DNA from 3 places in the Paenibacillus vortex V453 genome. Region 2 is predicted to be linked to each of the others. Evidence: riboswitches for the same ligand, from Rfam matches in the RefSeq annotation. Region 2 holds a riboswitch; each other region holds the start of a gene.
What was found. A riboswitch is a leader RNA that binds a small molecule or an ion and turns the genes downstream of it on or off. The one in region 2 is predicted to bind cyclic di-AMP.
Positions count from the first base shown of each region.

Region 1: it holds a riboswitch for cyclic di-AMP, as region 2 does, so the genes downstream of both, PVOR_RS15560 (universal stress protein) here and PVOR_RS26195 (TrkH family potassium uptake protein) in region 2, are expected to answer to the same signal.
Region 3: it holds a riboswitch for cyclic di-AMP, as region 2 does, so the genes downstream of both, PVOR_RS02380 (C40 family peptidase) here and PVOR_RS26195 (TrkH family potassium uptake protein) in region 2, are expected to answer to the same signal.

Region 1 is NZ_ADHJ01000025.1:149,203-152,770, reverse strand. Features, by position in the region: gene PVOR_RS15565 (TrkH family potassium uptake protein) at 1-1,097, opposite strand, end outside; gene PVOR_RS15560 (universal stress protein) at 1,233-1,901, opposite strand; cyclic di-AMP (ydaO/yuaA leader) riboswitch at 2,038-2,188, opposite strand; gene PVOR_RS15555 (cation:proton antiporter) at 2,339-3,568, opposite strand, start outside.
Region 2 is NZ_ADHJ01000049.1:134,580-138,147, reverse strand. Features, by position in the region: gene PVOR_RS26200 (CPBP family intramembrane glutamic endopeptidase) at 1-1,121, opposite strand, end outside; cyclic di-AMP (ydaO/yuaA leader) riboswitch at 1,411-1,556, shown strand; partial or broken gene PVOR_RS26195 (TrkH family potassium uptake protein) at 1,622-2,963, shown strand; gene PVOR_RS26190 (potassium channel family protein) at 2,980-3,568, shown strand, end outside.
Region 3 is NZ_ADHJ01000005.1:15,303-18,870, reverse strand. Features, by position in the region: gene PVOR_RS02390 (hypothetical protein) at 1-211, shown strand, start outside; cyclic di-AMP (ydaO/yuaA leader) riboswitch at 558-696, shown strand; gene PVOR_RS02385 (C40 family peptidase) at 701-1,174, shown strand; cyclic di-AMP (ydaO/yuaA leader) riboswitch at 1,576-1,714, shown strand; gene PVOR_RS02380 (C40 family peptidase) at 1,719-2,192, shown strand; partial or broken gene PVOR_RS02375 (GNAT family N-acetyltransferase) at 2,332-2,833, shown strand; gene PVOR_RS02370 (c-type cytochrome) at 2,994-3,350, shown strand; gene PVOR_RS02365 (4a-hydroxytetrahydrobiopterin dehydratase) at 3,466-3,568, opposite strand, start outside.

The DNA of each region.
Region 1 (3,568 bases), on a different contig from region 2:
AGCACTTCCAAAAAATGTTCTTCCAGCATTCCTTCTGAAATGGTCAGCAATAGGGAAACTCCCAGCACAACCACCAGAGAACTCATGACAACGGCCAGTGCGCGCATAACGGTTTCGCCTGCTATTTTGCGCTTGAAGGCATGGATTTGACCACCCCCGCGAAAGGTTTGGATCGTAGCTAATATGAGTACAACAAGTGTATTGATCTTAATACCGCCGCCTGTCCCTCCGGAAGCAGCACCAATGAACATCAGAATAATAATGAAGAACTGAGAAGCTGCCAGCATACTGCCGATATCAATCGTATTAAACCCCGAGCTTCGTGGCGTTATGCCTTGAAAAAAAGCAGCCAGTACTTGTTCGCTCCCACTCAATTGGCCAAAGGTTGACGGATTCCAGCTCTCCATAAAGTATATAAATAGAAAACCGAGCAGGGACAGCGTTCCTGTCCCGACCAGAACAACCTTGGAGTGAAGCGAAAGTTTTTTCCATGAACGTTTTTGGAATACATCCACAATGACGATATAGCCGAGACCTCCAATGATAAATAACAGGACAATCGTAATATTGACGATCGGATCGCCAACGAAGGGTGTCAGGCTGTCAGACCACAGGGCGAAACCGGCATTGTTGAATGCGGAAACGGAATGGAAAAGGGCGTAATAGGCCGCCTGCCCCCATCCAAAATCCGATTGCCAACGAAGTGTTAGAACAATCGTTGCCAGTGCTTCAAATGCGAAAGCGATAAGTACCATGTACATTGACAATTTAACCAAACCTTGTGCCGAAGTTGAATAGGTGGTCTGCTGGATGATGAGCCGTTGTTTCAAGCCAATCCTTTTCCCCAAAACAATGGCGACCATGACACCAAAGGTCATAAAGCCAAGTCCGCCAATTTGGATCAACATCATAATGATGACTTGTCCAAAAGTTGAAAACACGCTGCCGGTATCCAAGACAACGAGTCCGTTTACGCATATTGCTGACGTGGCCGTAAATAATGCATCCAGCAGACCAACTGAACTTCCGGTGGAGGAAGAGTGGGGAAGCGCCAGCAATGCGGCTCCGATTAATATCAATGTGAAAAAAACAAGCATGATGAGTTGAGGAGGGCTCATCTTTTTCTTAAGCTTGTTGATGAACAACTCCATTTTGCCAGGAGCGGAATGTTGTGTATTTCGATCGTTTGAATTTATAGAGGGTCTTCTCACAAATTCCACTCCCATTTCTTATTAATCTTCGTCCTTGGCATACATTTCTCTGTTTTGGAATAAAGACGAGTCTATTACTTTTCCGTGACTTATTTTTAGATATTGGACTTCTTGATCTGTTTTTATTTTTAGCAAACCGGTGTCAAAATCGGTATTCAACTCTTTGAAAAATAGTCCGCTGGCTACAGGGTTGCCCCCGGATTCCTTATTACCGATTATATAATGAGGACCCTCTTTGAAAACGGCGACTCGAATCCCTCGTTCATGGGTGTCAGTAATTTGTTCATCCATCCTCTGAACTGCCACGATGTGCAGATCCGTTTCGCCAATCTGGTTTAGGAGTTCGTTGACAAACGACCCGCGCGTAATTTCTTGCCATCGTGTTTGTCCAGACTGCCCGATGATGAGTTGGGTAATATGAAGGTTCTTGGCAGTTTCTGCTATGATTTCGGAAGCCTTGCGATCTTTGTTTGGTTTGACGATAAAGGTTGCCCCATATTCGTCGCATTTCATTTGCCACTCAGCCATATACCTTTCTTGTGTCTGATCAAGCTCATTCTCACGTAAGGGTATAACGCTCAACACAAACAGGGGACACTGAAGCAGATTGGCTAATTCACCGCCTCGGCGGATGAGGCGTTCGCCGTTCGGACCATAATACACGCATACCAGTATTTTTTCGTTGTTCAACAGATAAATCATTCCTTTCTTATTCTTCAGTAGACGGTAATTACCACATTAGCTTAAATTAAAAAGGCCTGGTTGCAGAGATATATCTGCTTCCAGACCTTGGCTGTACGAATTTTGGACAAGTCAAAGTAGAAGAGTGTTCTCTCCCAAGACGCTGACGAGGTTAGCTGTCGGATTCGGGATTGAGAGTTCCCGTTCCTTCTTCATCAGAAAGAATTCACCCCTAAAGCTTAAGCAGCTTTTGTTGGTTCCCCCGTTCCTCATAGAGGATTAAGCGTAATGCGTATAAAATTTATTGTAATAAATATTATGCTAAAATAAGCTAAAAGTAAACAGTCTGCCATGGGCAATGAATGTCATTCATGGGTTGAGGTAGAATTCAATCTTTGTTTTGTATATACTCGTTTCAAGTTATTATTTGATTACACGAAGGTTACTTACATATCCGTACCGTCTTTTTCCTTCACGGGGTTAGCTAATCCAAACTTCTTAACCAATGGTTTGATGGTTAACCCCTGCACGAGAAGTGAGAAAAGGACAACACTAAACGTGAGCACGAGTATATCGTCGCGGCCGGCGAAGGTTGAAGGCAAACTTAAGGCGAGTGCGATGGATAAGCTGCCCTTTAACCCTCCCCAATTCAAAACCATCTTCCATGATGAAGGGAAGGGTCTCAGGAAGTACAGGCTCGCGTAGACGGCCACAGTCCTACCGATGAGAACGATCAGAATGGCGGCACCGATTAACGCCCATTTGTCTGCGAAGTTAATATGTTTGATTTCGAGACCGATCATCAGGAATATCAATGAATTTGCAATCAACGTGATGACGTCCCAGAACGAATTAATGTTCATCTTGGTCGTCTCCGACATCCCGATGCGCGCTCCGTAACTGCCGAAAATCAAGCCGCCCACGACGACGGCAATCACACCGGATACATGGAAATGCTCGGCGATAAAGAAACTTCCGAAGAAGAGGAGCATTGAGAACGCAATCTCCAACGGATAATCGTCATAGAAGCGAATGAGCTGTGAGAATAGATACCCAAGCAAGCCTCCAACTGCGATACCGCCGACACTGAACTTGAGAAAGAGCAATAGGCCGCTGCCTGCTCCCGCCCAGCCCATTTCCATATATGTAAGTAAATAAACGGAGGAGATCTGAAACAACACAACGGCAATTCCGTCATTAAACAACGATTCCCCTTCAATAATCGTCACGATTTTCTTCGGTACGCCTAAAGACTTGAAGATGGAGATGACACTGATCGGATCTGTGGCGCTCATTAAAGCCGCAAAGGTAAATGCAACGACTAAAGGTAATCCCATAAGCCCGTACATGGCAAGAGCAATAAGAAGGAAAGAGAGCAAGGTGCCGCCAAAAGCAAGGGCAAGCACCGGCTTGCCTTGTTCACGAAGATGCGAGAATGGAAGCTTTAGCGTAGCATCCCCGAGAAGGATTGGCAGGAACAGGGAAATAATGATCGCTTGAAACACATTCGATTGGGTGATGAAAGATTCGGCTTCATCCAGCACCGGCACGTGGATCAATCCAAGCAGCAGACCTACGATAACAAGAGCAATAGAGTAGGGCTGATTCATTTTTTTGGCTAACGCGATAACCCCCATCGAAACCGCTAGTAGAATTAACAATTGAACGAATATCTC
Region 2 (3,568 bases):
ATGCTATCCAGCACATAACGTCCATACCCGGCTTCCTTGGCCCGCGGCCATGGGTTAAGGCCGTCTTCTTTTTGCCACAGCCCGTTGCCCCCGACCAGGGAAAAGTAGAGCAGCGCGGAGAAGATGAGTGAATAGACCGCATAGAATATCATCATGCCGAGAATGCCGGTAGAAGACATGCCCTCGGATTTGAACACGGGTACCAGATTGTACGTATTCAGCATTTGAATAACGAATAGCAGCGCCGATAGGAACAAGCCGCGTTTAAACGAGGTGTAAGCTCTGGTCTTCACACTGTACACAATGGCAAGTATGCCAAGAATCAGGGTAAACAAACCGTAACCCGCCAGCGTCAGCAGTGTTGCATCTTGAGTCTGCTTGTTAACATAAGCGGAATGCGCAGCCGGAATCGAGAAGGATGGCTCATAGGAGCGTAATTTCCCGTGCTCGAAGGTGAAGCGCAGCTCCAGCACGGAATCGCCGATCTTGGTTTCCGGATCCACGTACTTCAGCCGGGGTTCTCCTTCCCGCGTAACCAGCTTCAGATGCGAAATATCGTAGCCTGCACGCTTGAGCCAAGGCTCGGCAAGCTGCTGCTTATCGGTCAAAGTCATGCCGTCCTCTACGACAAGGAGCATTTGTTTCTGCACTTTACCCTTGTTCAGTTCAATCCGGTCATAACTGGAGCGGGCAAAATCATACGAGAACCCGACGATGCCGGAATTCTGCATATGCACGTCCACATTGAGGGCATCGCCTCCCGGCTCGCTGAAGCGAACGCGGTATACGTCATAGGGATATTTGGCCTCAAAGGTTTTGTTGTACTCCGAGAGTTTCTTTTCCCTCGCTAAATATCCGTAAAGCTCCGATTTGGATTGATATGTAATCAATGTCTCCTCAGCTTCCGCAGCGGCGAACTGCAAGTGCTCCTGCGCGAACCTGGAAGCGGCTTGCTGGGCTTGTGCTTTGGATATAATATCCGGAGTGGCCATCTCGGTAGAATCCGTATTGGCTGATGGAAATACCTGAAATAACAGGAACAAAATCAGGCCAACTGCGGCAGGCGCGATGAGCTGCTTCAAGTTGGGCTTCAGCCTCAAAGGCTCTCTTGCACGATTCATGAATTTCCTCCTCTGGAAAGTTGATACTCCACTGGGTATTAGAGCTGCCTGATGAAGAACGCATAGAGCCAATATAACATAGATATGAAAGGGATAAGCAGCTTATCCCAATTTGGTAATAATGAAATAAAACGATGAAAATGAATGAAAGGTTTCGAAAATGTTAGAGAACCATACGCTTGTATTCTTGAATATGCCCAATTCGAGCTCTTTTAAAGACTTTTTGGGTGAAAAACGGCGTTGGGTTACGTACCGGATTGGGTTATAATCACATCATGCTTCAAGGAACTGAATATTCCAGCCGAATTTCGTACTGAAAATGGGGGAACCATGTAATTGGGGTGAATTTCATTATTCTATAGAATAATGAATAGGGCGACCTGTGGAAATGCCCGAATCCGTCAGCTAACCTCGTAGGCTGCAGCACAGGAACCAGACCGTAAGGGGCACTGCGTTTTCCAGTGTCTTTTTTCTTTGACTTTTTTTAAGAAGGTGACGGATTGAACTCCAAATTAAAATGGCTCAGGTTGTCCCCGCCGCAGATTCTGGTGCTTGGTTTTGCGGCCATTATCTTCATCGGGGCTGCATTGTTAATGCTGCCGATTTCCAGTAGAACCGGCGAGCCGCTTGGATTTATTGATGCATTGTTCACTTCGACATCAGCAACGTGCGTAACGGGTCTGGTTGTGGTGGATACAGGGACAACATTCAGTTCTTTCGGTCAGATCGTGATCATGCTGCTGATTCAGATTGGCGGGCTCGGCTTCATGACGATGGCTACTTTGTTTGCCCTGGTCCTCAAACGGCGAATTTCCCTCAAGGATCGTCTTGTCCTGCAGGAGGCGATGAATCAATCCTCGATGGAAGGCATCGTAAGGCTGATTCGCAGAGTATTGTTATACTCACTCGTGATTGAGGCTTGTGGCGCTGTACTGCTGTCTATCCGGTGGGCGTTTGATATGCCGATCGGAAAAGCGATATATTACGGTGTTTTTCATGCGGTGACCATGTTCAACAATGCCGGTTTCGATTTGTTTGGCGATTTTCGAAGCTTGACCGGGTATGTATACGATCCGGTGGTAAACGTAGTCGTGATGTTTTTGATTGTTTCAGGCGGTATTGGCTTCATTGTATTGTCTGATCTGATTGACTTTCGGAAACAGCGGAGACTGTCATTGCATTCCAAGGTGGTGCTCTCTATGACAGGAGCGCTGCTGCTGCTCGGATTTATCGTTATTCTCATATTTGAATTCACCAATCCGCGAACGCTCGGCTCCCTCAATTGGGGCGGGAAGTTCTTAGGAGCGTTGTTCCAATCCGTAACGCCGCGCACAGCGGGTGCGAATACTATAGATATTACGGGCCTAAGGCAGGCCACACAGTTTTTCATCGTGATTCTCATGTTTATCGGCGCATCTCCCGGATCAACCGGGGGCGGTATACAAAACAACGACGTTTACCATAATGGTTGGTGCGGTCATCGCCATGATGCGGGGACGCGACGACATCGTCATGTTCCGTTATCGGCTTGCACAGGAGCGGGTACTGAAGGCGTTAACCATCGCACTTCTCGCCTTGCTGCTCGTTCTTGCGGTCTCCATGATTCTGTCCACGACAGAGGAAGGGGAGTTCCTGGAAATCCTGTTCGAAACAACGTCCGCGTTCGGTACGGTGGGGCTCTCGATGGGCTTAACGCCTGATCTGACCGTGTTCGGCAAAATATTGATCAGTATTACGATGTTTGCAGGACGATTGGGTCCGCTGACACTTGCTTATGCACTAGGGCCGAAAAAGGGTAAAGAATTATATCGTCATCCGGAAGGCAAAATGATTATTGGATAAGGAGTATAGGAGAGACATGAAACCAAAGCAATTTGCAATTATCGGTTTAGGACGATTTGGCTCCAGCCTGGCGCTTGAACTGATGGAACAGGGATATGAGGTGCTCGGCATCGACCGGAACGAAGAGGTTGTCGAGGATATGAGCGAGCTGCTAACACATACGGTGGTCGCGGATGCTACAGATGAAGAGGTGCTTAAATCACTCGGGATCCGCAACTTCGATTGTGGGATTGTTGCAATCGGGAATGATATCCAGATGAGTATTTTATCCGCCATCTTGTTGAAAGAGCTTGGTGTTACCACGGTAGTGGCCAAGGCGATTTCGGTCCTGCATGGCCGGGCTCTGGAGAAGCTGGGCGTGGACCGGGTCATCTTTCCGGAGCGGGATATGGGCATTCGGGTAGCTCACCAGCTCGTTACGCCGAACCTGCTTGATTATATCGAATTATCCAAGGACTATTTGATTGTGGAGATGACGGTTACGGACTGCATGGACGGAAAAACACTGAGCGAGCTGAATACGAGGGTTCGTTATGGCGTAAGCGTGGTAGCCCTGAATAAGCAAACCGGCATTATTGTGGCTCCGACCGCCATGGACGTGGTGA
Region 3 (3,568 bases), on a different contig from region 2:
CAATCTGGGCACGGCAGTCCTCCTGTCCATAACCGTGGGCGGTGCCGCCGTTGTTATACTTCTGCTCCTTAGCTCTGCCTCACTCATCTGGGCAGGACTGATCGGTTTAATTATTCAGCAGGCCTCCTATTTTCTAAATGGACTTTTCCAAATTTGGGTAATTTCCTCCCAGTATCATCTGTGGAAATCATCATCCTCACAGCACTCCTAGAAGTTACATTTCGTTACAATAGTATGATCGACAGGCTCGCGAATAAACTGTAACCGGAAGCGACATGGATCTTAATCCCTGCCATTTTTACAGAAAATAGGATTTCATTTATCCTCCATATTACAAATTTCAGAGCGCGAAATTACAAAAAAAACCGTTCCAGCATGACTGGGACAGGTTTTTTTGTTTAAATATACACTTTCCTCGTTTGCCAAAATGTTAATACTCTGCTAAAATAACGAATATGTTAGTAACAACTTTGTCATCTTTACTGTAACTTTTGCTGGAACTATGTTATTTCGTTAATCATGTTGGAACGTCAGACGTCAATGAATGGGTTCATCAACATTTTAAGGAGCCGAATTCCCATATCGATTGGGAAGCGGGGGATCCGTTTTGGGTGAATTGATCTCGCAAGAGAGGGATCATAGGGGACCTTCAACCGAACCCTTAAGCTAACCTCGCAGGCATTGGAAGGAGCATTTCGTTTTGAAAAAGAAGTTAACGGCCGTTTCTCTCGGCCTGGCCCTCGCGCTCACATTAGGGACCGGAAGCGCTTTCGCCGATTCCAAATTAAATACCGCAATCAAACCAGCCATTGGTGTATCTTATAAAACAGGTGGAACCACAACAAATGGTTTTGACTGCTCCGGCTTCACCACCTATGTTTACAAGAAGCTTGGTCTCAGCCTGCCACGAACATCTACCGCTCAATACAAGGTAGGTACGGCAGTATCCAAGAGCAATTTGAAAGCTGGCGATCTCGTGTTCTTTAACACATCCGGTAAAGGTGTATCTCATGTGGGTATTTATGTTGGGGGTGGAAAGTTCGCTCATTCCTCATCTTCTCGCGGTGTCATTGTCAGTCCGCTAAGCCAAAGCTATTACGCACAGCGCTATGTGGGCGCTAAGCGAGTGATGAGTCAAAGCACGTACAAATCTGTAGCTGTAAACTACAACTAATTGGAACTTTATTGATTTATCCTTATAAGAGAGCCCTGGAGTTTTGAGATTGTGCCGATCTCACCCAGCGGCTTTTTTCTTTTGTTCACTGTGTATACCTCTATAACGTTTGGGACAACGAAAAAGTTCCCGCTTTTCAAAAAAAATATAAATTTTATTAATCCAGAAACAACTTCATCAGCATTATTGGCAGCCCTTCATAAAGATCCTTACCTTTTATATACCCTTCCCGGCCTTCATTAAACGCATATTGGAAAATAATTGATTATACCTGACACTTCGACAGCTGATGCTATTGAATAATAGCGAAAGTCATCAAGAAATAATTGCCAAGCTTGTTTGCTGTCTGATAGAATGGGTACAGTAACAACTTTGTCATTAATGTAAGTGCTTTAATACATAGATTACGATTGCCGAATTCCCATGGATATGGGAAGCGGGGGAACCATTTACGGGTGAATTGATCTTGCTGTCAAGGGATCATAGGGGACCTTCAACCGAACCCTCAAGCTAACCTCGCAGGCAGCGGAAGGAGCTCTTCATGCTGAAGAAGACGTTATCAGCGGCAGCCCTGAGTATTACGTTACTGTTCACTTCAGGCATTGGCAGCGTGTTTGCCGATAGTGCGCTGGACCAGGAAATTGATAAGGTATTGGGTACAAGATATAGTTATGGAGGTACAACCACGAGCGGATTTGACTGCTCCGGTTTTACCATGTATGTGTATGCCAAACTCGGCCTGAAGCTCCCGCATCAATCCGGCTCTCAATTCGATATGGGGACAAGCATAACCCGCAAAGATCTGCGGGCTGGCGATTTGGTGTTCTTCAATACAACGGGGAGCGGTATATCCCATGTTGGCATTTATGTAGGCGATGGCAAGTTCGCCCATGCTTCGTCGAATCGAGGTGTCGTCATCAACCGACTTGCTGAGGATTACTATGATCAGCGTTACGTCGGTGCCAAACGCATCATGAGTGATGATAAGTATGAACAATCGGCCGATACATCATCTTAGATGATAGAGGCTGACGATCCAGTGCACAGACCTACTGCCCGTTAAAGGAGAGCCCGCCTCTCTTTGACGGGCTTTTTCATGCAGCTCGCTCCCTTATATAAAGGGTACATGGATAATATACGAATGGAGGAAACTACCAATGGATGTTACCCCTATTTCATTTCGCGCCGTCATCATGCGTGAGGAACACGCTGAAGAAATATGCACCTGGTCCTATCCCCCCTCCTTACGATATCTATGGCTTCCTTCCTTGGGAGCAGATGAAAGGGCTCGAGGTGGAATTTGGCGATCCGATCATACGCCAGCAGCAATATATCTCGATTCTGGATGACCAGGATTCTCTGTGGGGGTTTGCCCAGCTGTTTCCCATACACGAAGTGACACGGATCGGGCTTGGCATGCGGCCTGATTGGTGCGGGCGTGGAATGGGTAAACGATTTATGCAGACCATAACGCAGGAGGCCAGGCGCAGGAGGCCTACGGATGAGATTGATCTGGAAGTAATGACCTGGAATGAGCGTGCGATCCGTGCTTATGAAGGGGCGGGATTTCGCATCACCGATACGTATGAGCGGCTTACTCCGCAGGGAAAAGGCATTTTCCACTGTATGGTGTATGAGCCTCCAGCAAATGAGGAATAGTAAGCTTGTCTATATGAAAAAGCACAAATTTGTGTATTTTTTATGAAGCCTCTTTGGATCGTTGCTTTTTTTGTCACAACTGGCTATGCTGTCTAGGGATGTTGGTTTATAATGGAGACAAGTGCAAAAGTGCAGTATACATAGAAGGGACGATATGACGATGCAAAAATGGATCATGAGCGGATTGTTCTTCGTCGCATGTGCGTTGGCTATCGCGCTGATGTTTACGCTCCCGGGTAAGGAACAGGTAGCCCAGGAAGAGAAGCCGACCATGCCGGAAGTGACTCTCGATGCTGCCGCAGCGGAAGCCACACTGAAAGCAAGCTGCATTAGCTGTCACGGTGACCAGCTTCAAGGCGGCGCTGGACCAGCTCTGAATCAGGTAGGCGGACATATGGATGCGGATGCCATCTTCAACGTTGTAACCAAAGGTCGTAAAGGAATGCCTTCCTTTAAAGATCAGCTGAAGCCTGAAGAAATCGCAAACATCGCGCTGTACCTTGCTGAGAAAAAATAAAATCAGCTTACACGCAAAACACGCTTGATATCCGGAGAACCTACCGGTGCAAGCGTGTTTTTACATTAATTGGGGCCTATGGCGATTCTAACATCCTCATTGTCTCCCGCTTCTATTACTCCGCCTTGCTGTCCTTGGAACGACTCTTCTCGTAGGCCTCGTTAAATTGCTGCGCTTCCTTAATATCCACAGCCGTAATGCCGCCGTCATCCCATGAA